Regions from separate parts of the Solibacillus sp. FSL W8-0474 genome, predicted to be linked through region 3. Evidence: riboswitches for the same ligand, from Rfam matches in the RefSeq annotation. Region 3 holds a riboswitch; each other region holds the start of a gene.

Region 1 (8,371 bases), 750 kb from region 3:
TTACATCATTTGTATTTCCAGTAAAACCATGCAGTAATAAAACAGCACGTTTACCGGCTTCCATTGTAAAAGGTTTCGGCGCGATGAGTTTCATTGTCTATTAGACCCCTTTGTAAAATTAATTATGTCCATTTTATAAAAATTTATAAAAACTATTGAAATTTTAAATTATTTTTGTTATGAAAACTTGCTGCTATCGCTTATTATAAAGAGTATAGATATATAAGTACAATTTATTATTCTTATTGTTTTGATTCGAAAAAGTTATGAATAATGTGGGGGTTGAATTATGGAGATTGAACAGCTTCAATATTTCAAAACCGTTGCTACAATGCAACATATGACACGTGCGGCAGAAGTTTTAGCTATTTCCCAGCCAGCATTAAGTAAATCAATTGCGAACATCGAACAGCATCTCGGTGTGCCACTTTTTAACCGTGAAGGTCGTTCGATTTATTTAAATCGATTTGGTGAGCTTTTTTTGCAAAGTGTAAATGTAATTTTAGATGAATATGATCGTATTAAAGAGGAATTTGAAGATATTATTAAGCCAGGTTCAGGAGAAGTATCATTTGGTTTTATTCATACACTCGGTATGGAAGTAGTTCCCGAATTAATCGCTTCAACAAGCTCGGCTTTTCCAAATATGCATTTTTCTTTAACACAGGCTACTTCACTAAATTTAATGAAAAGACTAGAAGAAGGGGCCATTGATTTGTGCCTATCTCAAAAAATAGAATCAAAGGTAATTGAAATAGAAACTGAGGAATTATTTGTGGAGGAACTTTTCGTAATTGTTCCGACAACACATCCATTAGCTATGCAGGAATCCGTAAAACTAGATGAAGTAAAAAATGAACCATTTATCGCAATAAAAAAAGGCAACTCGCTACGACAGTTAGTCGATGAATTTTTTTTAGATGCGGGAATTGAACTTAATACAACATTTGCTGCTGAAGAAATGCATACTGTGGCGGGATTTGTAGGCGCGGGGATGGGTATTTCCCTCATTCCAAATATTAAAGGGCTTGACCATTATAAGGTAAAGAGGTTAAAGGTAGAGCCTCCATGCTATCGTTCTGTTGGTGTTTCTTGGGCGAAAAACCGATATCTCCCGCCTGCTGTTGTTGAATTCAGACAATATTTATTAGATTATTTTCAGCAAAGGGAAGTTTAAAATGATGGACAAGTATGCAAAATTTTTAGTGTGGCTTAAGGAACGGGAAGTAGACAATTTAGCGATTTGGTTACAGGAATTCGAGTTAGCGGAAAAAGGTAGCGAAAAAGCAATTATCAATATTGCTTTATTATATAAACAATATGGTAATTTTGGTGAAATGTACGATTTACTCAATGAGATGAGTGAACGAAAAAATTCAGAGGCGATGTATGAGCTAGCGAACTGTTATATTGAAGGCCTTGGTGGAAAAGGCAGTGAGCATCAAGCTTTATCCTTGTATAAAAGTGCTGCACAATTAGGTCACCGTGATGCAATGAATAATTTGGCTGATATGTATTTCAATGGTGAAGCTACAGAAGTCGACGAGAAAAAAGCATTTTTTTGGTTTGAAAAAGCAGCGGAGCTTGGTGTACCAGAAGCGATGTATACACTGGGAATTATGTATGAGCAAGGTTTGGGAACCAAATGTAATGCATCCAAAGCTTTGGACTATTATAAGCGCAGTGCTGCTCTTCAATATGTAGAGGCTAAATATCGGCTAGGTATGATTTTCTATTCAGGGGAACTTAACCAGCAGCAGAACGATAGAGAAGCAATCAACTGGTTTAGACAAGCGGGCGAGCATTTCCATGTCGATGCAATTTATAACTTAGGTTACTGCTATGAGCATGGTCATGGCGTCATGCAGGATGTAGACAGAGCCATGGCTTATTACAAGCAGGCCAGTATACTAGGGGATATCGAAGCTACAAAAAGGGTAGTAGACTATTATGAAAAAACAAATTCTATAGAAGCTGCTAAGTGGCATGAAAAATTGAAAAGCCTTGAAAACCTTAACGAATAGGATGGAATTTAGTTATACTTCTTAGTAATTTATATGTTTAATTTTCCAGTAAACTTGGGAATATAACCAATAGGGAAAAGTGATAAGGAGGGGAATTTTTATGTTCATGTTTGCCGTACCGCATATCTCTTCTAATGACAATGAAGATGTTATTCAAAAACTACAGCAAATTCTATTGGAGCAACGGGAAAACTTAACAATGCTTTGTACAATTGTTGAATATTTAAGGGAATATGTCCAAACTGGATTAGATAATAAAGATGTCATAAAATATAATCAAAGAATCCAAATGATGACGTATAAACAAACAGATCGTTATAATGAGATTGATCATCTCATTAATAAAAATATTATCGAAATAAAAAAAGGTAAAACTACTGATAACACGGCTTTAACATTTGGAAAAGAAGTAAGGAAAATTGAATCGGGTTTCCGTACGTTAAAACTTTTCACATGTGATGTTATTAATATGTTAGATTCCAATAAACATATCGAAAATCGTAGTTTAGAACGCATACGTTATTTTGATAAACGTTCTGCTTCGTTGGAAGCGGAGATTATTTCACTGACACAGCAATTATCCTTTAAATAGAACTATGAAGCAAACTTTCTCAAATAACCAGAGGAGGTTTGTGTTTTTTTTATTCAATATAAATTTAGAAAATTGTAATATCGTTATGACCATATTTTGAACGAAAAAGATTATACTGTTAGGAGAGAGTGAACGAAATAGGAGCGAATTAATATGAAAACTGTAGTTGTAGTAGGTGGCGGAATTACCGGATTGTGTACGATGCATTATTTAAAAAACCAAATGCATGAAAAGAATATCGAAGCAAGATTAGTATTAATCGAAAAAAATCCCTATTTAGGCGGAAAGATACATTCCGTACATGAAGGAGGGTTTATTATGGAAACCGGCGCGGATTCCATTGTGGCCCGCCATCCAAATGTCCTAGAGCTCGTAAAAGAGCTTAACTTTGATTCGGAGCTTGTTTATAACGAAACAGGTATATCCTACATTCATACTAATAATGAGCTACATGCTATTCCCGCGGGGTCAACATTCGGGATTCCAATGAGCGTGGAATCACTTATGTCGAGCACGTTAATTTCAGAAGAAGGAAAGAAAAGAGCATTAAAGGATATAGACATTCCAAATACAAAATTTACGAAGGAAAGTTCCATCGGTGCATTTTTGGAATATTTTTTAGGGGAAGAAATAGTGCGAAAACAAATTGCTCCTGTATTGGCAGGGGTATATTCGGGAGATTTATACCAGCTGAGCTTAGCTTCAACATTACCGTATTTAGTCGATTATAAAAATAATTATGGGTCGATTATGAAAGGTTTTGAAGCTAATCGCGAGCAGTTTGAAAAAGCAGCGGATAAGAAATTTATTTCTTTCGAGAAGGGGTTATCTTCATTAATTGACCGCCTTGAAGAGCAATTGCCGGAAGTGGAATTCATAAAAAAGGCCGCAACTGAGCAAATACAAAAAGTAGGGGAACAGTATAAAGTTGTATTAGAGGACGAAACGATTATAGCGGATATTGTGGTCCTTGCTGTGCCGAATAATACAGTACGTACTGTATTGCAAGACGAAAAATTAGATGGACAGTTAGAAAAGTTTACAACAGCATCAGCATTAACGATGTATGTTGGTTTTGATGTACCAGACAGTGTTTTACCAGCAGATGGTACAGGTTTTATCGTCTCCCATAATAGTGATTTAGTATGTAATGCCTCTACATGGACAAGTCGTAAATGGAAGCATACTTCAGCAGAAGGGAATCTGCTTGTTCGTTTATTTTATAAAAATATTAATCCGCGCTATGAAGAACTGGCAGCCATGACTGATGAAGAGTTGGAGAAAGTCGCAATGGAGGATATTCGCTTAAGTTTGGGTATTGAAGCGAAACCAACCGTCGTAAATATAACGAAATGGATTAATCAGATGCCTCGCTATGATTTAGCGCATAATGAAGCGTTATCTGAAGTTGTGGACGATTTAGAAGTGCACTATCCGAATCTGCTTTTAGCTGGATGTTCATACTTTGGGGTAGGGATCGGTGCTTGTATTCAAAACGGTAAAAAAACGGCGGAACAAATTATTGCACGAATTATGTAAAGAAATACTTTATTAGGCTAAAGGGTATTGACGTCTTATTTAGATAACGATATGATAGCTTAAATAATTTTAAATTTTTAGAAAAATTCATAAAATTTCTTATCGAGAGAAGTTGAGGGACTGGCCCGTTGAAACTTCAGCAACCAACATTATGTCAGGTGCTAAATCCAGTGGCGATAGCCAGAAGATGAGAAGGGATTAAGTTGACGACTGACAACTATCAAGCCTTCTTTTGCTTAGTGAAAGAAGGCTTTTTTGTATTAAAAATATACTGAAAATACTGTGAATAATGGAGTGAAATAATTGGGTTTACTACAAGATTTAAAAACACGCGTTTTAACGGCGGACGGAGCAATTGGAACTTTACTTTATTCCTATGGGTTGGATTACTGCCATGAGGAAATGAATATTGCACGACCAGAAATTATCGAGAAAATTCATAGTGAATATATTGCTGTAGGTGCAGACATTATTCAAACAAATACATATGGAGCGAATGCGATTAAGTTAGCTCGATATGGTTTTGAAAGTCATGTAAAAGAATTTAACGAAGCTGCACTGAAGATTGCGAAGCGTGCAGCTGCTCCGGGGGGACAGTATGTTCTGGCAACAATCGGTGGCATTAGAGGGATTCGGAAAAGTGATGCAACATTAGATGAAATCTTAACTGCCTTTCAAGAGCAAGTGGAAGTATTACTAACTGGTGAACCGGATGGCTTCTTACTGGAAACGTATTACGACTTTGAAGAATTATCGCATTGTGTCCACCTATTACGATCAATGACCGATTTACCGATCATTGCCCAAGTGACGATGCAGGAACCAGGTATCCTTCAAAATTTAATGTCTTTAAATGAAGCATTTCATGAATTGGAAAGGTTAGGTGCAGATATTGTTGGGAGCAACTGCCGGTTAGGTCCTTTCCATACAATTCAGGCGTTTGAAGGGGTCAACTTACCGAACAAAGCTTTTTTATCAGCTTATCCAAATGCATCGTTATTAGATATTGAAGATGGCCGTGTTGTCTATGAATCAGAAACCGATTATTTTGCTCGTGCAGCCGTTGAACTCGTAAATCAAGGAGTCCGTTTAATTGGCGGTTGCTGTGGGACGACACCGAAGCATATTGCGGCGGTAAAACAACGTCTGGCGAATATGCAGCCAATTGAAACGAAAGAGGAAAAACCCGGGTATACACAATTTGTCCGTATTCCGGAGCCACGTAAGCAAGAACCGCTCCATGAAAAAGCAAAACGTGAACGTTCTGTCATTGTGGAACTTGATACACCGCGTCATCTAGAAATTGACGGGTTTGTAGAAGGGGCAAAACAACTGGCAAAAGCGGGAGCCGATGTCATTATGATGGCGGATAACTCACTTGCATCCCCGCGCATCAGTAATATCGCGATGGCTGCGATTTTAAAAGAGCATGGAATTCGTTCATTGCCGCATTTAACGTGCCGTGACCGCAATTTAATTGGGCTTCAGTCACATTTAATGGGACTTGATGCACTTGAACTTCATGATATTCTGGTCGTGACAGGGGACCCGACAAAAGTGGGGGATTTCCCGGGGGCAACGAGCGTATATGATGTTTCGTCAATGGAGCTTATTTCACTTATAAAGCAGTTAAATAAAGGTAGCTCTTTTACTGGGAAATCGCTGCGAAAACAGGCGGATTTTTCGGTGGCCGCTGCATTTAATCCGAATGTCCGTGTATTGGACCGTGCTGTAGCTCGTTTAGAGAAGAAAATCGAGCATGGTGCAGATTACTTTATTTCACAACCGGTATATACGAAAGAAAAGATTATCGAAATCTATGAGGCAACGAAGCATTTGGAAACACCGATTTATATCGGGATTATGCCACTTACATCTTCACGCAGCGCGGAATTTTTACATCATGAAGTACCGGGCATTAAATTGTCCGATGAAGTACTTGCGCGCATGGCTGCTTGCGGGGATGACAAGGAAGCATCGACAGCAGAAGGAATCGCTATTGCCAAAGAGCTGCTCGATACGGCATGCAAATACTTTAACGGTATTTATTTAATTACACCGTTTTTACGCTATGATATGACGCTGGAATTAATGGAGCATGTAAAACAATATGATGTGGAAAGTAAAGGAGTTCAGTCGAATGTATAATCACCCAATTCATGAGCAATTACAAAAAAGAATTTTAATCATCGATGGTGCAATGGGGACGATGCTTCAGGCAGAAAACCTAACATATGAGGATTTTGGCGGAGAAGACTTAGACGGTTGTAATGAAAACCTGGTACTTACAAGACCTAATGTATTGGGCAAAATTCACCGTGAATATTTAGCTGCTGGCGCTGATATTATTTGTACAAATACGTTTGGCGGAACACCACTTGTTCTTGATGAATATGACTTAGGGGACAAGGCGGTTGAGATCAATAAGCGAGCGGTTGAAATTGCACTGGAAGCGGCAAAAGAGTTTTCGACACCAGAATGGCCGCGCTTTGTCGCAGGTGCAATCGGCCCTACGACAAAAACATTGTCGGTAACAGGTGGTATTACTTTTGAAGAGCTAGAAGAAAACTTTTATATCCAGGCAAAAGCGCTAATCGAAGCTGGGGCGGATCTGCTCTTAATGGAAACTTCCCAAGATATGCTCAATGTTAAAGCAGGAACGATTGCAATTCACCGTGCCTTTGAAGAACTTGGTAAAGAGTTGCCTGTCATGATTTCAGGGACGATTGAGCCAATGGGAACAACGCTTGCTGGGCAATCAATCGAAGCATTTTATATTTCAATTGAGCACATTAAACCGTTGTCTGTCGGATTGAACTGTGCGACAGGTCCGGAATTTATGACCGATCATCTCCGTTCATTGGCGGAGCTTTCGAATGGCTATATTAGCTGTTATCCGAATGCAGGTTTACCGGACGAAGAAGGCTGCTACCATGAAACGCCGGATTCATTATCGAAAAAATTACAAGGCTTCGCAGAAAAAGGCTGGCTGAACATTGTCGGCGGCTGCTGTGGTACAACGCCAGCACATATCGCGGCGATCCGTGAAGCTGTAGATGGCTATAAACCGCATGAGCCGAAAGATGTAACACACGGACATGTCGTATCGGGTATCGAGCCTTTGCAATATGATGAATCTATGCGTCCGTTATTTATCGGAGAGCGTACGAATGTAATCGGCTCTCGTAAATTCAAAAACCTGATTGTTGACGGCAAATTTGAAGAAGCAGCGGAAATTGCGCGTGCACAAGTGAAAAACGGGGCGCATGTCATCGATATTTGTTTAGCAAACCCTGACCGTGATGAAGTAGAAGATATGAAAAACTTCATGCAGGAAGTTGTGAAAAAAGTTAAAGTGCCGCTTGTAATTGACTCTACAGATGAAAATGTAATGGAAGTCGCACTGAAGTTTTCGCAAGGGAAGGCCATTATTAACTCGATTAACTTGGAAGATGGAGAAGAGCGTTTCGATGCTGTTATGCCACTCGTGAAAAAATATGGGGCTTCACTTGTTGTCGGTACGATTGATGAAACTGGAATGGCTATTACACGTGAGCAAAAGCTTGAAGTAGCGAAGCGTTCTTATAAGTTGTTAACAGAAAAATGGGGCATGTCAGCAGAAGACATAATCTTTGACCCGTTAATGTTCCCGGTAGGTACAGGTGACGAGCAATATATCGGTGCCGCTGAGGAAACAATCGAAGGGATTCGCCTCATTAAAGAACATTTACCTGGCTGCTTAACAGTGCTCGGTGTAAGTAATGTTTCGTTCGGTTTACCACCAGTTGGACGTGAAGTATTAAATGCAGTGTACTTATATCACTGTACACAAGCAGGCTTGGACTATGCGATTGTAAATACTGAAAAACTGGAGCGCTATGCGTCGATTCCTGAAGAGGAGATCAAGCTGGCGAATGATTTAATATTCAATACAAATGATAAAACACTCGCTGTATTTACTGACTTTTACCGCGATAAAAAGAAAGATGCAGTTGTGAAAGAATTACCGGCGACAGTGGAAGAACGTCTTGCGTATTACATATTAGAAGGTACGAAAGAAGGGTTAATTGAAGATTTAAATGCAGCACTGGAAAAATTTGATGCACCACTGGATATCATTAATGGGCCATTAATGGCGGGAATGGCGGAAGTTGGTCGCCTATTTAATGAAAACCAGTTAATTGTAGCCGAAGTACTGCAAAGCGCAGGTGTCATG
Region 2 (8,371 bases), 2.6 Mb from region 3:
TTATAATAAATGGAACTTCTTAACATCTACCTACTCAAAATCTGAAGAATTTCTTAAGATTATCTTTAGCTTTGATCATACAGAAAAAAGCTACCTCCTATGAAGCAGCTTTTTTTGCACCTATTGTTAATACTACAATTCCACCTAATAATAATCCAACGCCAATCCAAGCTACAAATGTTAAATGCTCGCCAACTAAAAATACGCCAAGTAATGCTGCTGTTAAAGGTTCGGCCAAACTTAATGTCACTGCAGCGGACGAGCTGATTTTCTTTAATCCGCCCAAAAATAATATGTACGCCAAACTCGTTGCAGCAAGCGCCATAAATAGCATTGCCCAAAGATTCACGCCTTCTGTTACCCAACTGAAACCATCCTTCGCTGCCAATGGCAATAGAAATAATGCGCAAAGTGTAAAGGTCATCGCTACCGCGGGTAACGTTTCCTCGCGTTTCATCAGCTGCTTACTTACATTCGTATACAGGGCAAACATGAAGCCTGCTGCCAGTGCCAATGCAATTCCAACAGGGTTTATCGTTGTATCTCCCTGATTCATAAACAACAGTAAGCAGCCGACAATCGCCAACACGGTGGCAACTGCCCAGACAAGTGTTGGGCGTACTTTCCAAAAGACCCATTCAATTATACCTGCAAATACCGGTGAACTTCCTATTGTCACAACTGTCCCTACCGCCACACCTGTAAAACGGACAGATGTGAAAAACAAACTTTGGAATAAAGCAATTGCAATCGCAGCCAGAATAGTCCACTTCCATGACCATTGGCGAAACGAAATTTTTCGCATGAGGATAACTGCGATTAGTAAAACTCCCCCGCCAATTGCCGAACGAATACCAGCAACTGCGAACGAGGAAATACCTTCTGTTAAAAATGTTTGTGTTGTACCGACTGTGCCCCAAAGCATCGCAGCCAATAAAACAAATATGTACGGTAAAATATTCACTATTACACCCCGCTTTTATAACCATTATGCTATCATACGTTGAACAGCCAATCGAGATGAACTTTATCTAAATTATATTTATAATAGAGTTAACCCAAAATTAAAAGGAGGCATCATGATGTATAAAACAGTCGAACAAACTGCAAATGATATAGGCATGTCGGAGCACCAGATTCTACAGTACATTTATGCTGGTCGTATTAAAGCAGTGCATGATGGTGAAAACTTTTTAATTAACAGTGCGCAATTTGAAACGTACCATCAGCAACTTGAGCGAATTAAAGAGGAAATCGAAATTTGGAAAAACACTCCTATCCCAGAAGATGTGGATATTAAGGATGAGGACTAAAGAAAATTGCAAAATCTACTCTTAGAAAAAGGCGTGATAATATAGTCACGCCTTTTTGTGATTTAATTTATCTAATTCTAAGAAGCTCGCCTGATTTATGTTAATATTAAGTATTATTTACACAAATTAACCATGTGAAATTCCATTTACATTTAAAAAGCTCTATAGGGGGATTGTAATGAGAACGTTTTTATTAGGAACAATATGCATTGCAGGTATACTGAGCGGGTGCACTCAATTAAATACAGATCAGTCCAAAGAGATAAATGATTTAAAAAAACAAATGGAACAGATATCACTAGAAAATGAGGCTCTCATAAAACAAGCAAACAGTGATTATTCAACTATTTCAGCAATAAATATTGAAAAGTATCCTCAGACTCTTTATAAGAAAAAAAGCTTAGATATCGATGAAGATGGTGAAGAGGAAATTATTGCATTGTACGTAAATGCAGGAAAAGTGGAAAATGGTTTATTCGCTTGGGACGATGGCCAGAACTGGTTGTTAGTAGTGCAGGATGGTGAAAATTCTTATCCGCTATTTGATGATTATATTCAACTAGGCTCCCTGGATTTTAGTACCGCAACTTTTGATGGAAAGCCGGGAATTGTGATGCACATGACGCAGCACAGTAATATCATTATCCAAAAATTCACTTACGATCAAAAGGTAAAGGGATTTCAAAAAGAAACCTTTTATAAAAAAGAGAATATGAACGATTATTATAATCAACCCGCTTCCTATGCTCTTTTTAAAGACGCTTATGAACTTATGGAAATAGCCTTTGAGAAAACGGTCCCAATACAAGAAGCCAGTGAAAATACCCTTCAGGACCCTCAGGAGAGATGGTATATCATAGAGCCGGTCTTACAGGAATTTAGAAATGCTCAACATCTTTTCGAGCTAGCCTTTACCCTGAATCCTGAACTAAATGTTTCTTTAAACGGTCCCATTACCTTCCTTAACGAAATGATTATCGACTCACCAACAGCCGTTCAAGTGGATCAGTTAAAAACGATTTATAGGATGATAAAAGAGAGTGAGATACAAGAGTTAATTATAGAAGAAAACAATCAACTACACCCATCTGTTAGAGACCTGTTTCAAAAATTTGATTCTACCCTTAATGTACAGCAGAGTTCGTAACAGCAACCTAAAGACACCATTGTTTCTAAAGAGGAACAATGGTGTCTTATACTTCATGGATAATATTTAATTCATTAAGTGAGATAGCTTCTCTCTTGTTAAATTGTTACTGTAAAACCTGCCCGTTTGCCAATAATCTCCGCATAATCTTCTACCATAACGCTTGCTGTCGGATACATACCTGCTCCTGGTCCGATTACGGATAATGTGCCGATATAGTCTGTTTCCATCGTTACGGCATTAAAGACATCATCCACCGGATAAAGTGGATGTTCATTATTTACTAAGAGCGGTGCAACTTTTGCATGAATTGTACCATCTTCCAGCTTTTCAACTTCTGCCACATGACGGTAGCGTAGCCCTTGCGCTTTCGCATCGGCTACTTGCTCTGCTGATATTGTATCAATGCCAATCACATCTACATCTGCCCAGTTTGGCTGTTCTCCAAATGCTAAGCTTGATAAAATCATCAGCTTTTTAAAGGCATCTTGACCCGAAATATCATTAAATGGATTTGCTTCTGCATAGCCTAATTGCTGCGCTTCTTTTAGCGCCTGATCAAAACTCCAGCCCTCTGCACGCATTTTCGTTAAGATGTAGTTTGTCGTTCCATTTAAAATTCCCTGTACACATCTAACTTCATTTACAAGCAGAATGTTTTTCATCGTTTTTATAATAGGCACACCACCTGCTACGGTTGCCTCAAAGCCGATAAATACACCATTTAACTTTGCTAATGCTTCGAGTTCTTCGCCCCGTTTCGCAAGCATCACTTTATTCGCTGTAATGACATGGCATTTCGCCTCAACAGCACGTTTTAAGTATGTGAATGCAGGTTCTTCATTTACAATCGCTTCAAATACTACTTGCAGGTCACTCTCCGCCAGTACGTCATCCATTGACTCTGTCATTAAATGCTTTGTTCCCGGTACACGCTCACGGCTTGCATCGGTTACTAAAATCTTCGCGACCTCCAGTTCTACCCCCAGCTTTTCGCGAAGCTCCTGCCTCTTCTCATTTAAAATATGGTAAATTCCCTGACCTACTGTGCCAAATCCTAAGATCGCTGCCTTGATTGTTGCCATTGCCTTTCTCCTCCAAATTCTTAACACATATATATTGACGAATAATTCAAATAATTTATCTTAAAGAAATTCTATCCTATATAATACATGAAAACAAGGAGAATCTCTCCTAGAAGGACATTTGTTTACTGTAAACGGTCAAATTTCATTTAAATTCTATTGTTTAATAGCTAAATCGGGTAAACAAAAACACTAGCAGAAATTCTCTGGCTAGTGTTTAAAGTTATTTTATACTGCTACATTTACAGAATTATATACGCGTAAACGATGCGCATTTAAAATTTTTGTCATAACAAGTTCTTCTTTTACGGAGTAGTTTGGCACCGCATATGGGCGTTGCACTAACTGGAACTCACCATATTTTAAAAACCATTCGCGTGCTGGAGTTAAAATATGCGCACTTCCATGAACGTTATACTCCTCAGCAACTTCCTTTATGACATAGCCTGTTGTTTCCAGATTGTGAGTTTGTTCCGAGAAAGCACTATGCCCAAAAACCTTTTGCCACATGACATTTACATCCGCTAAAATTTGCTGAATTGCACAAGCATTTACATATTCCTTTACTTCGTTTAATTCATAAATAATGTAGGCTGCTACATTTTGTGCACTGTATACTTTCCCCATGTCGAACAACTCCTTTTCCTTCAATAATGCTGCAACATTATTTCAAATATTTTGGTTGGTAGTTTTATTATTCCAATTGTATTACTAGGTATTTATTTTGTCAATAAAACTTATATAATTAGTAGGAATTAATTTTCTAAAAATTGCTTAGCTTCTCGAATGGGAAAAGCTAAGCCTTTTTTAAAGGTTTATGCGTTTGTTTCTGCGCCTACTTCAGCCGCTACTTTCGCTAATGCCTGTTCTAAATCCGCGATAATATCTTCTGCTGCTTCTAATCCGATCGATAAGCGAATGAGCTCTTCCGATACGCCGGCAGTTTTTAATTCTTCAACAGACAACTGTTGGTGCGTTGTGCTCGCAGGATGGATAATCAATGAACGGGCATCCCCAACGTTGGCTACATGCGAGAATAATTCCACGTTATCAATTACTTGGCGCCCTGCTTCACGTCCACCTTTAATGCCGAACGTAATGATTGATCCGAAGCCGTTTTTCAAATATTTTTTCGCCAAATCATGTGTCTCAAAATCTTCAAAACCGTTGTAATTTACGTATTCCACAAATGGGTGGTTTCTTAAATACTCGGCAACTTTTTGTGTGTTTTCATTGTGACGGACAATACGCAAATGAAGCGTTTCTAGTCCTTGTAGGAAATTAAATGCCGCATCAGCAGATAATGTTGGACCAAAATCACGCAATAGTTGAACACGAAGCTTTGTCGCAAATGCAGCGCCTGCTGTGTCAATTCCGTAGCGTAGACCATGGTAAGAAGTATCCGGTTCTGTAAACCCTGGATGTCTTCCTTGTGTCCAGTCAAACTTTCCAGCATCAACGACAATCCCACCGATCGTCGTTCCATGACCGCCAATCCATTTTGTTGCAGAATGAATGACAACATCCGCGCCGAATTCAATCGGATTACTTCCATATGGGGAAGCAAATGTGCTGTCTATTAATAACGGAAGACCATTGTCATGAGCGATGTTTGCTACTGCTTCAATATCGAGTACTTTCAAGCTTGGATTTCCGATTATTTCAGCGAAGATCGCCTTCGTTTTATCAGTAATCGCCGCTTGGAAGTTTGCAGGATCTGATTCATCCACAAATTTTACTGTAATGCCGTAGCGAGGCAATGTAGTTGCGAATAAATTGTATGTTCCTCCGTACAGAGAACCAGCAGCAACAATTTCATCTCCTGCACCGGCTACATTTAAAATGGAGAATGCCACTGCTGCTGCGCCAGATGAAAGCCCTACTGCAGCTGTGCCCCCCTCAAGTAAAGCAACCCGTTCTTCAAATGCCCCCACTGTAGGATTCATAATACGAGAATAAATATTGCCAGTTTCCTGTAATGCAAATAGACGTTGCGCATGAGCAGTGTCATTGAATGCATAGGCAGTTGTACGATATACAGGAACTGCAATCGCCCCCGTTACAGGATCTGGCTTTTGCCCCCCGTGCAATAATAAAGTTTCTGGTCTTAAATTCGTCACTCTAATAACCTCCTAAAATTATTCGATGGTGAAATCGGTGTTTTTGAGGAGGATTTTTTAAATGAAAAAAACCCTCTTCAGTTAAGAAGAGGGTTGCGCATGAGCAAGTTTGCCTCCTCTTATCTTTCAAAATGATTGTCCATTTTGTAGGATTTAGCACCTTAGTCAGTTCATCACTTACTGGTTGCCGGGCATCTCAGGGCCTATTCCCTCCGCCGCTCTTGATAAGAGATATGTGATTTATGTTCCATCGTTGATTCTCAGTATAAAGCAGAGTAATTCTATAAGTCAACCGAAAAATTAAAATTTTCTGATTTTAAATTAATTCATAAAAATATTTTATCTTCCTACACTAAAATTATTATACTATTCTATACAATTTCTGCTTAAAACAAAATTTTTCTCAATATATTTATTCACCAAATATTAACATGTATCATTTTTTGGAAGTGCTATAATCATAATTGTTAAGGGATTCCCCTTTCAATTGGAAATAAAGAACATATTTTACTTTTAGAAGAATAGGTATATTTTGTCTTATTAATTTATTATTTAACTAAAACTTTAAACGAAGTGAGGCGTTAAGTATGGCAACAGAAGCGACAAGTAAACGAAATTTAAAACCATTATGGATAGTTTTAGCGTTTGCAGCACTCATTACCATTGTTTTACTTCCAAATAGTGGTGGAGATCTTCCCGTTGTTGGACAACGAGCATTAGCTATTTTAGCATTTGCCGTTATATTATGGGTAACCGAAGCGGTAGCCTATCCGGTTAGTTCTGCAATGATATTAGCTGCCATCGCTGTTTTATTAGGTTTGGCTCCGAGTATGGAAGATCCTTCGGTACAAATGGGCACTAAAGAAGCGTTAAAATTAGCGTTAGGTGGATTTAGTAGTTCCTCGGTTGCGTTAGTCGGGGCTGCATTATTTTTAGCAGCTGCCATGCAAATAACGAACCTTCATAAGCGTATTGCACTGTGGGTTTTATCATTAGTTGGAACAAAAACGAAAGCATTAGTAGTAGGGGCTATTTTAGTAGCAATTGTATTAGCTTTTGTTGTACCAAGCGCGACTGCTCGTGCTGGTGCAGTTGTCCCTATTCTATTAGGGGTTGTTGCGGCCTTTGGATTATCTAAAGAAAGTAGACTTGCAGCGTTGTTAGTTATTACCGCTACCCAAGCTGTTTCAATTTGGAATGTGGGGATTAAAACTGCTGCAGCGCAAAACTTAGTAGCACTTGGTTTTATTAACTCTGAATTTGGAGTCGATATTTCTTGGGGCAAGTGGTTTATGTATGCCGCGCCGTTTTCAGTCATCATGTCCTTCGTATTATTCTTTGTTATGATTAAATTAATCAAACCCGAAACGGATAATATCGCTGGCGGAAAAGAAATTATCCGTAAGCAATTGCAAGATCTTGGTCCTTTAAAACGCAAAGAAATTACTTTAATCATCACTTCTGTTCTACTATTATTCTTCTGGTCAACAGAAGGAAAATTGCATCCATTTGATACGACAACGATTACCATTTTAGCTATTGCCTTTTTATTGACACCTAAAATTGGAGTATTTAATTGGAAAGAAGCTTCTAGCCGTATTGATTGGGGTACATTGATTGTTTTTGCAGTCGGTATTTCACTTGGAACGACTCTTTTGGGTACAAAAGGTGCAGCCTGGCTGTCTAATACGATTTTCGGCTCACTTGGCTTAGAGACTATGCCTATTATAGCTACCATAGCATTAGTTACTGTTTTCAATATTGTCATTCATTTAGGTTTTGCATCTGCGACAAGCTTGGCTTCTGCCTTGATTCCCGTATTTATCGCATTAGCCATTAGTTTACCGATGCCTTTAGAAAATCAAATTGGTTTTGTACTAATCCAGCAGTTTGTTATTTGCTTCGGATTCCTATTACCAGTAAGCGCACCGCAAAACATGCTTGCTTACGGTACAGGCGCATTTACAACAAAGGATTTTTTGAAGTCAGGTATTCCGCTAACAATCGTTGGTTATATTTTAATACTTCTTCTAAGCGCAACGTACTGGAAATGGATTGGGCTATTATAATCGACTTCAAGTAAAAAATTGACTAGAATAAGCTTAAAGGATCATTCCTTTAAGCTTTTTCTATTACATACAAAGGGAGATGTTCATGTGGAAACGAGAGAATTGTTACGTAGTCACTCATCTGTTCGGAAATATACAGGTGAAGTAATTTCAAAGGATACAGTTATTGATTTAATTGAAACTGCTCAAATGGCAGCAAGCTCGCACTTTGTCCAAGCATATAGTGTTATATGGGTAACGGATGATGAAAAGAAAGCAAAACTAGGTGAGCTATCTAAAAATGAATTCCAATTCCAAACAGCAGGTGCCTCATTTTTATTTTGTGTAGACTTCAAGCGATTACAAGCAGCTGGTCAAAAGCATGATGTTAACATTGTCACAGACTCAGCAGAAAACGTGCTTGTAGGGGTTGCAGACGTTTCACTATTTGCTCAAAACTTCGTTGTGGCAGCAGAAGCAATGGGCTATGGTATTTGTTATATTGGCGGTGCACGTACAAATCCAAAGGAAATCAGCGACCTGTTCAACTTGCCTGAAAATGTTTTCCCTCTATTTGCTATGACAATCGGGACACCTACAAAACGAAACGAAACAAAACCGCGTTTACCAGTAGATGCCGTGTTGCATGAAAACAGTT
Region 3 (8,371 bases):
AAACACACATTTAAACGATTTAGTAGCAACATGGTCGGTAATGTACACAAAGTTACATAACTACCACTGGTATGTAAATGGACCGTCTTTCTTTACATTACACACAAAATTTGAAGAGTTATACAATGAAGTAACACTTAATCTAGATGAAATTGCCGAACGTATTTTAACAAAGGGCGGCAAGCCTGTGGCAACATTAAAAGAGCATTTAGATATCTCTTTAATTAAAGAAGCGTCTGGTAAAGAAGAAACGCAGGAAATGGTATCTATTTTAATTGAGGACTTTAACACGATTATGGATGCATTGGAAAAAGCGATGGAAGCAGCATCTGAAGAAGGCGATGACCGTACAGAAGATATGCTGAATGCGCAATACCAAAGCTTAGAGAAACATACTTGGATGTTAAATGCATATTTAGGTAACTAGTTTTGAAGAAGCGACTCCAATATTGGGGTCGTTTTTATGTATAAATCATTTTCCTATAGCTCACCTTAAGTATGAGGTGAGTAAATTGGAAAAAAATAATGTATATGTATCTGTCGCTAATTTAACATGTAATTTGCATCCGGGATCATCCTATGAATTTGTATTGAAAATGGATCCGCATAAAGCACGTGTATTTGCAAAGCTCTTCGATCAAATGCAGTCACTCGAAGCATCGAATGCCTTTCGAGCGCATATGCCCTTCATCCCTTATCATTTAGATAGATTGAATCATGAAATAGACCATCGTTTGAAAAAGGTCTATGCACTTATACATGAATTTGGAGATGAAGATGCGAAAAAATTTGTAGAGCAATTGCCATATTTTAATCATTAACTACCCGCTTTTATTGAATGAGAGACATCTGTTCGCTAAACTAGTAATAGGAGTTGAGCGAAAATGTTTAGATTTATTGATGAGAATGGATTACCGGTAGATTTAAGATTTGATGAAGGACCTTTTGAAATAGAGCCTAAGCATGTCCTGGCTCTTGTACAATACGAGGGGAAATGGTTGTGCACAATACATCATCGACGTGGCGTAGAGTTTCCTGGAGGAAAGCAGGAGCCCGGTGAAACATTAGTGCAGGCAGCTATCCGAGAAGTATATGAGGAAGCCAATGTAATAATAGATGATGTTAAATGGTTTGCCTACTATATTGTTCATGATACTATTCCATTTTGTAAGGCAGTTTTTACAGCAAAAGTAAAAGATATCGAACCCTTTGTAGGAGACTTTGAAACAGAAGGCATTTTATGGTTAACGGAAGAGGAACTTTGGCAACAGCCAAATTTAAGCTTTTATATGCGAGATGCAGGTATGAAAAAGATGCTGCAGGAAGTGAATAATTATGAACGCAAATGGTGAAATTTTATCAATGCATCAATATCCCTCTCCGAATCCGCATGTCCGTTTAGATGAAGTGACATATTGGTCTCAAGGATTGCGTGTAAAGGGGTTGCTGGCGCGTCCTAAAGTACAGGGGCAGTATGAAGCCCTTTTATATTTACGTGGTGGACTACAATCAATCGGTATGGTTAGACCTGCCCGTATCGCCCAGTTTGCAATGCATGGATTTATCGTGTTTGCACCCTATTATCGTGGAAATCGTGGGGGAGAAGGAAAAGACGAATTTGCGGGGCAAGATCGGTATGATGCAGTTTTTGGTGTAGATGTACTGAAACAGTTTAACCGTGTTAAACAGGTGAATTTGTTTGGGTTTTCTCGAGGAGGCTTAATGGCGTTGTGGACAGCAATATTACGTGATGATGTAAAATCTGTCGTAACATGGGCTGGTGTCTCAGATGCAACAGCGACCTATTGGGATCGAATCGACATGCGTCGTGGATTAAAAAGAATAGTGGGAGGAACTCCTAATAAAGTACCAGAAAACTATGAAAGCCGTACGCCTTTATACAATATTGAAAACGTTCAATCACCAGTATTAATTATACATGGGGCAGAAGATCAACATGTTAATATTGAACATGCCTATCAATTGGAGCGTTATTTGAAAGATAAAGGCAAACAAGTTGAGACATGGTATTCATCTAGGCTGAAACATCATTACCCGCCAAATCTGAATAGAGAAACAGTAAAAAAAATTAGTGAATGGATGAAACAACAGTAAATCCAAAAAAGGGATGTAGCGTGGAAATACGCTACATCCCTTTTACTATGATATATTTTTAAGTTTGACGTCGTAGTATTAGTGCAGACTATATCGTCAAACAATATGTCGAGCTAAACATTAGTAATTTATACTAATGGACCGCCTTTTTTCACGATAGCTTCATCAACATCAGCGAATTTTGTGAAGTTGTTTTTAAATAGCTCTGCAAGTTCAGTAGCCTTTTTATCGTATGCAGCAGTATCAGCCCATGCAGCACGTGGATTTAATACGCTAGAAGGTACTCCTTCAATAGCTACAGGAATATTTAAACCAAATACTCCATCTTGTGTTGTTTCAACATTGTCTAATTCACCGTTAATGGCAGCGCGTACCATTGTACGAGTATAAGCAAGTTTCATACGACTACCTACACCGTATTCTCCTCCTGTCCAACCTGTGTTCACTAAGAACACTTGTGAACCATGCTCGTCAATTTTCTTACCTAATTGATCTGCATAGACTGTTGCAGGAAGTGGAAGGAATGGTGAACCGAAGCATGTAGAGAAAACTGGCTCTGGCTCAGTGACACCACGCTCTGTACCTGCTAATTTTGAAGTGAAGCCACTTAAGAAGTGGTACATCGCTTGCTCCTTCGTTAATTTTGAAATAGGAGGTAGTACGCCAAACGCGTCCGCTGTTAAGAAGACAATTGTGTTTGGGTGACCTGCTACTGATGGTAATACGATGTTATCAATATAATCGATTGGGTATGCAACACGAGTATTTTCTGTTAAAGATCCATCGTCGTAGTCACAAATGCGTGATTCTGAATCAACCGCTACATTTTCCAATACAGAACCGAAACGGATTGCATTGTAAATTTCCGGCTCATTTTCAGCAGAGAGGTTAATTGTTTTTGCATAGCATCCACCCTCAATGTTGAAAACACCATTATCAGACCAACCGTGTTCATCATCCCCGATTAATTTGCGGTCGCAATCAGCTGATAAAGTTGTTTTACCAGTACCTGATAAACCGAAGAACAGGGCAACGTCGCCTTTTTCGCCAACGTTAGCTGAGCAGTGCATTGGGAAAATACCTTGTTCAGGCAACAAATAGTTCATAATCCCGAAAATTGATTTTTTCATTTCGCCAGCATATTCAGTACCACCGATTAAGATGATTTTCTTTTCAATTGATGTTATAATAAATGTTTCCGAACCAGTTCCATCTACTTCAGGATCTGCTTTAAAGTTTGGAGCAGAAACAATTGTAAAGTCAGCAACATGTGCAGCTAATTCTTCTGCTGTAGGACGGATGAATAATTGATGACAGAATAGGTTATGCCAAGCATATTCGTTAATTACTTTAATCGATAATTGAGAGTCTTTGTCAGCACCCGCAAAACCGTTGAATACAAATAATTCATCGCGTTCTTTTAGGTAGTTTACAACTTTGACATAAAGCTTATCAAATACTTCTGAAGAGATAGGACGGTTAACTTTACCCCAATCAATTTTATCTTTAGAGTTTTCCTCTTCAACGATATATTTATCTTTAGGTGATCGACCAGTATATTTACCTGTTTCAGCACGTAATGCGCCATCAACAGTTAACATTGCTTCTCCACGTGATGTAGCTTTTTCAACTAATTGTGGAACAGATAATTGAGTTTTGATGTTTTCCCCGTTTAAAAGTTCTTTCAGCTCGTTAGCAATTTCTACCGAATTCATCTATTAAATACCATCCTTTTTTATAGTATTCCCTTATAGTAGGGGAGTTGTTATTAATTCAAAAATAGTATAACACATTGAAGGATATAATCTATACTAATTATGAATTATTTTTTTGTGGAATTTTTAACTGTTTAAAATCAGACAAAATTTATTGACAGCACTTATTTTTTTATGTAGGATGTGTAATTGAACGGATACTCTTATCCCGAGCTGGTGGAGGGGCAGGCCCTATGAAACCCGGCAACCTGCGTATATTTTATACGTGTTGGTGCCAACCTGATGCAAGGGCAAAATTTCCCTTGAACGATAAGAGTGAAAGGTAACGAAACGTAATATCCTTTCCTCACGTGTGATGAACACGGTTATGAGTGAAAGGATTTTTTTATTTGAATTTACAATTTCGTATTGAGCGAAAATTATATAGTTACAGCCTTTCAGACCCTCGTGTTAAAGCAAATAAAGCTTGACGTTAATAATGCTATTATGCCACGGTGTAAGACGCAATATAACGGACATGGGTAATGAGTACCGTATCAATAAAAACAATTGCCAAAGTGAATTAGGAGGAAATGACATGAAAAATCGTCGACTGTTTACATCAGAAAGTGTAACGGAAGGACATCCAGATAAAATTTGCGATCAAATTTCGGATGCCATTTTAGACGCAATTTTAGCAGCAGATCCAAATGCACGTGTAGCTTGTGAAACTACGGTAACAACAGGCTTAGTATTAGTATCTGGTGAAATTACAACTTCTACTTATGTAGATATGAAAGGTATTATCCGTGATACGGTAGCAGAGATTGGCTATACGCGTGGGAAATATGGTTTTGACGCAGAGAACTTAGCTGTACTTGTTGCAGTTGGTGAACAATCACCGGATATTGCACAAGGTGTAGATCAGGCTTTAGAAGCGCGTGAAGGTTCTATGACAGAAGATCAATTAGAAGCAATCGGTGCTGGAGACCAAGGTTTAATGTTCGGCTACGCATGTAATGAAACACCGGAACTTATGCCGATGCCTATTTCTTTAGCTCATAAATTAGCTCGTCGTTTAACAGAAGTGCGTAAATCAGGGGAATTAGAATATTTACGTCCGGATGGTAAAACACAAGTAACAATCGAATACGATGAAAACAATGAGCCTGTTCGTGTGGATACAATCGTTATTTCAACACAGCATGATGAAGAAGCGACATTGGAGCAAATTCAAACGGATATTAAAGAACATGTTATTAAACCAGTAGTTCCTTCTGAGTTATTAGATGAAGCAACTAAATATTTCATTAATCCAACAGGTCGATTCGTAATTGGTGGTCCAAAAGGAGATGCTGGTCTAACAGGTCGTAAAATTATCGTAGATACGTACGGTGGTTACGCACGTCACGGTGGTGGTGCATTCTCTGGTAAGGATGCAACGAAAGTGGACCGTTCAGCAGCATATGCAGCTCGTTATGTCGCAAAAAACATCGTTGCTGCAGGCTTAGCGGATCGTGCTGAAGTTCAATTGGCTTATGCAATCGGTGTTGCACAACCAGTATCAATTGCGGTAGATACATTCGGAACTGGTAAAGTAGAATCTTCCAAAATCGTAGAATGGGTTCGAGAGCTATTTGATTTACGCCCAGCAGGAATTATTAAAATGTTGGATTTACGCCGTCCAATCTATAAACAAACAGCAGCATATGGACACTTCGGTCGTACTGACATCAATGTACCATGGGAAAATACAGATAAAGCGGCAGAACTTAAAGAAAAAGCCGGAATTTAAAGAAAGAAGGAGCGTTCATTTAAATGGACGGCTCCTTTTCTATTATAATGAAAAATAATACTTCCTTCCTTTATATTGTAAGTAATTGGATTGATAGCGGAATGTTACTTCTGCAATGATTTATAATATTGTCCCTTCGCTACGTATTCATTAATTATGCGATCCATATCTGCCCGGTCCTCTGCATTTACTTCACGTACAACTTTTGCTGGGCGCCCCATAGCAAGTGAATTGGGAGGAATTACTTTTCCAGGTGGTACGAGACTACCTGCACCAATAAATGCTCCTTCGCCTATTTCTGCACCATCCAAAATGATGGAACCCATGCCGATTAAAGCGCGTTTTCTTATTGTACAGCTATGTAATGTTACTTGATGACCTACTGTAACTTCATCTTCAATAATGAGTGGAGCTGCAGGGCTTTGGTGAAGACAACTTAAATCCTGAATACTAACACGATCTCCAATGATTGTTTTATTCACATCGCCGCGTATGACTGTATTAAACCAAATGGAAGTATTTTCCCCTATTGTCACATCGCCTGTTATTGTTGCATAATCAGCAATGTAGGCAGTTGGGTGAATAGTTGGTGATTTATCTTTATAAGGGTATATCATGTTCAATTCCTCATTTCTTTTATAGAATGTATAAGAGCTAATGTAATCGTATCAAATCACTATTAATTTTCAATTAACATCTCTTAACTTTATATAATAAATTATAGCAGACTGTTTTAAGTAAGGAGGATTGACCATGTGGAAATGGGAAACAGAGCAGCAGCCAAAAGCCGTAGTCGTTATTCTTCATAGTGCATATGAACAGCATCGGTGGTACGCATGGTTAATCGAAAAATTCAGAAGTGCTCGCTTTCATGTAGTAATGGGGGATTTACCTGGGCATGGTGAGCAAGGAAAATATGCAAGATATCATGATGAGAATTTTGAAGAATACTATAATTATACAAAAGTGTTATTAAAAGTTGCCCTAGAATATAATTTGCCTCTATTTATTGTAGGCAATGGATTAGGTGCATCTATAGCAACATACGTACTTCAGAAAAATAAAATAGAATGCGCGGGTGTTGTCTTAACATCGCCGTGGCTTCATTTTAAATTAGCACCGGGAAAATTATCCAATGCATTATCAAGCTTTAGTGCAATAACATCGAATGTGAAATTAAAACATGAATTGAGTATACAATATTTCACACGTAATACGGATGTATTAATGGAGTTAAAGGAGCAGTTACCGTTAAATAGTATGGTGACTGTTAAATGGTATCGGGATTGGCAACATATGACGCGAACAATCCGTGATCCTGAAAATAAATTCCCTGATATTCCACTGTTACTAATGACCGGGGAAAATGATAAAATAACGGATATTAGTACTTCTAAAAGGTGGCTGATGGAACAAACTCTTTCAGAATTCCACTATAAACAATGGAATGGATGCCTGCATAGTTTGTTTTTTGAAGTGGAACGTGAGGATGTTTTCCGATACACAATTGATTTTATTAATAATGTCTTAAGAGACCTTGGTTATATAGTAGAATAATGAAAAACCTAACAAAATTCGACTTTTGTTAGGTTTTTTTAAAAATTTCAGTAAAAAATATATCGAAATTTTAGAATATTTGTAATATACTAAATTTCTAATTAATACAATAGTTCAACAAGGGGGTAAAATATGGATTTTATTAATGATTTTGTAGGATGGGCCAATAATATTCTATGGGGTCCAGTAATGATTTACGGTATTTTAATTGTAGGCTTGTTCTTTTCAATCCTGACAAAATTTGCACAAGTCCGATTAATTGGAGACATGTTCAAGTTAATGTTTAAAGGAGAGAAGTCAGAAGCAGGTGTATCTTCGTTCCAGGCATTGTCCATTGCTTTGTCGGGCCGTGTTGGTACAGGTAATATCGTTGGTACTGCTACAGCAATCGCGTTCGGTGGTCCTGGTGCGGTGTTCTGGATGTGGGTTACTGCATTTATTGGAGCATCAACAGCATATATGGAATCGACATTAGCACAAATCTACAAAGAAAAGAAAGATGGCCAATACCGCGGTGGTCCAGCATTCTATATTGAAAAGACAACAGGTATTCGTGCCTTAGGTGTTATTTTTGCAATTGCGATGATTGCCTCTGTGGCATTTTTAATGCCAGGTGTTCAGGCAAATGCGATTGCTGGAGCAGTAGACAATGCTTTTGGAATTGAGCCTTGGGTTACTGGTTTAGTTACAATTCTTTTATTAGCGGTTATTATTTTTGGTGGTGTTAAGCGTATTGCAAATGCTGCGCAAATTTTAGTACCATTTATGGCATTAGCTTATTTATTGGTAGCGGGTATTATTATTATTATGAATATTACAGCTGTGCCAGATGTATTTGCTTTAATCTTCCGTAGTGCCTTTGCAACAGATGCTGTATTTGGCGGGATGATCGGGAGTGCGATTTTCTGGGGTGTAAAACGAGCAATCTACTCAAACGAAGCTGGTCAAGGTACAGGTGCACATCCTGCAGCCGCAGCTGAAGTATCACATCCTGTAAAACAAGGTCTAGTTCAAGCTGCATCAGTATATATTGATACACTATTAGTATGTTCTGCAACAGCATTGATGATTTTATTCATGGGTACATACAACGTACATGATGGTAGCCAAGATGGTCCATTAATCGAAGCAAAAATGGATGAGACGATTACGTATTCAGGCTTTACCCAAGCAGCGGTAAATGACGCGTTCCCATCTTTAAATAACTTTG

Evidence for each region. Region 3 has a riboswitch for S-adenosylmethionine ahead of metK (methionine adenosyltransferase). Riboswitches for the same ligand answer to the same signal wherever they lie in the genome.
Region 1: it holds a riboswitch for S-adenosylmethionine, as region 3 does, so the genes downstream of both, NYE67_RS18635 (bifunctional homocysteine S-methyltransferase/methylenetetrahydrofolate reductase) here and metK (methionine adenosyltransferase) in region 3, are expected to answer to the same signal.
Region 2: it holds a riboswitch for S-adenosylmethionine, as region 3 does, so the genes downstream of both, NYE67_RS01695 (O-acetylhomoserine aminocarboxypropyltransferase/cysteine synthase family protein) here and metK (methionine adenosyltransferase) in region 3, are expected to answer to the same signal.

Annotation. Positions count from the first base shown of each region.
Region 1 is NZ_JBBOQJ010000001.1:3,681,799-3,690,169, reverse strand. Features, by position in the region: gene NYE67_RS18660 (alpha/beta hydrolase) at 1-94, opposite strand, end outside; gene NYE67_RS18655 (LysR family transcriptional regulator) at 290-1,177, shown strand; gene NYE67_RS18650 (tetratricopeptide repeat protein) at 1,179-2,024, shown strand; gene NYE67_RS18645 (chemotaxis protein) at 2,125-2,616, shown strand; gene hemG (protoporphyrinogen oxidase) at 2,770-4,155, shown strand; SAM riboswitch class I at 4,252-4,349, shown strand; gene NYE67_RS18635 (bifunctional homocysteine S-methyltransferase/methylenetetrahydrofolate reductase) at 4,459-6,303, shown strand; gene metH (methionine synthase) at 6,296-8,371, shown strand, end outside.
Region 2 is NZ_JBBOQJ010000001.1:340,613-348,983, reverse strand. Features, by position in the region: gene NYE67_RS01720 (EamA family transporter) at 98-964, opposite strand; gene NYE67_RS01715 (DNA-binding protein) at 1,083-1,313, shown strand; gene NYE67_RS01710 (hypothetical protein) at 1,492-2,460, shown strand; gene NYE67_RS01705 (homoserine dehydrogenase) at 2,559-3,545, opposite strand; gene NYE67_RS01700 (hypothetical protein) at 3,774-4,172, opposite strand; gene NYE67_RS01695 (O-acetylhomoserine aminocarboxypropyltransferase/cysteine synthase family protein) at 4,361-5,665, opposite strand; SAM riboswitch class I at 5,782-5,896, opposite strand; gene NYE67_RS01690 (DASS family sodium-coupled anion symporter) at 6,253-7,734, shown strand; gene nfsA (oxygen-insensitive NADPH nitroreductase) at 7,822-8,371, shown strand, end outside.
Region 3 is NZ_JBBOQJ010000001.1:2,934,415-2,942,785, reverse strand. Features, by position in the region: gene NYE67_RS14800 (Dps family protein) at 1-427, shown strand, start outside; gene NYE67_RS14795 (transposase) at 504-821, shown strand; gene NYE67_RS14790 (NUDIX hydrolase) at 885-1,352, shown strand; gene NYE67_RS14785 (alpha/beta hydrolase family protein) at 1,336-2,115, shown strand; gene pckA (phosphoenolpyruvate carboxykinase (ATP)) at 2,244-3,830, opposite strand; SAM riboswitch class I at 4,031-4,146, shown strand; gene metK (methionine adenosyltransferase) at 4,408-5,604, shown strand; gene NYE67_RS14770 (gamma carbonic anhydrase) at 5,709-6,221, opposite strand; gene NYE67_RS14765 (alpha/beta hydrolase) at 6,358-7,161, shown strand; gene NYE67_RS14760 (alanine/glycine:cation symporter family protein) at 7,294-8,371, shown strand, end outside.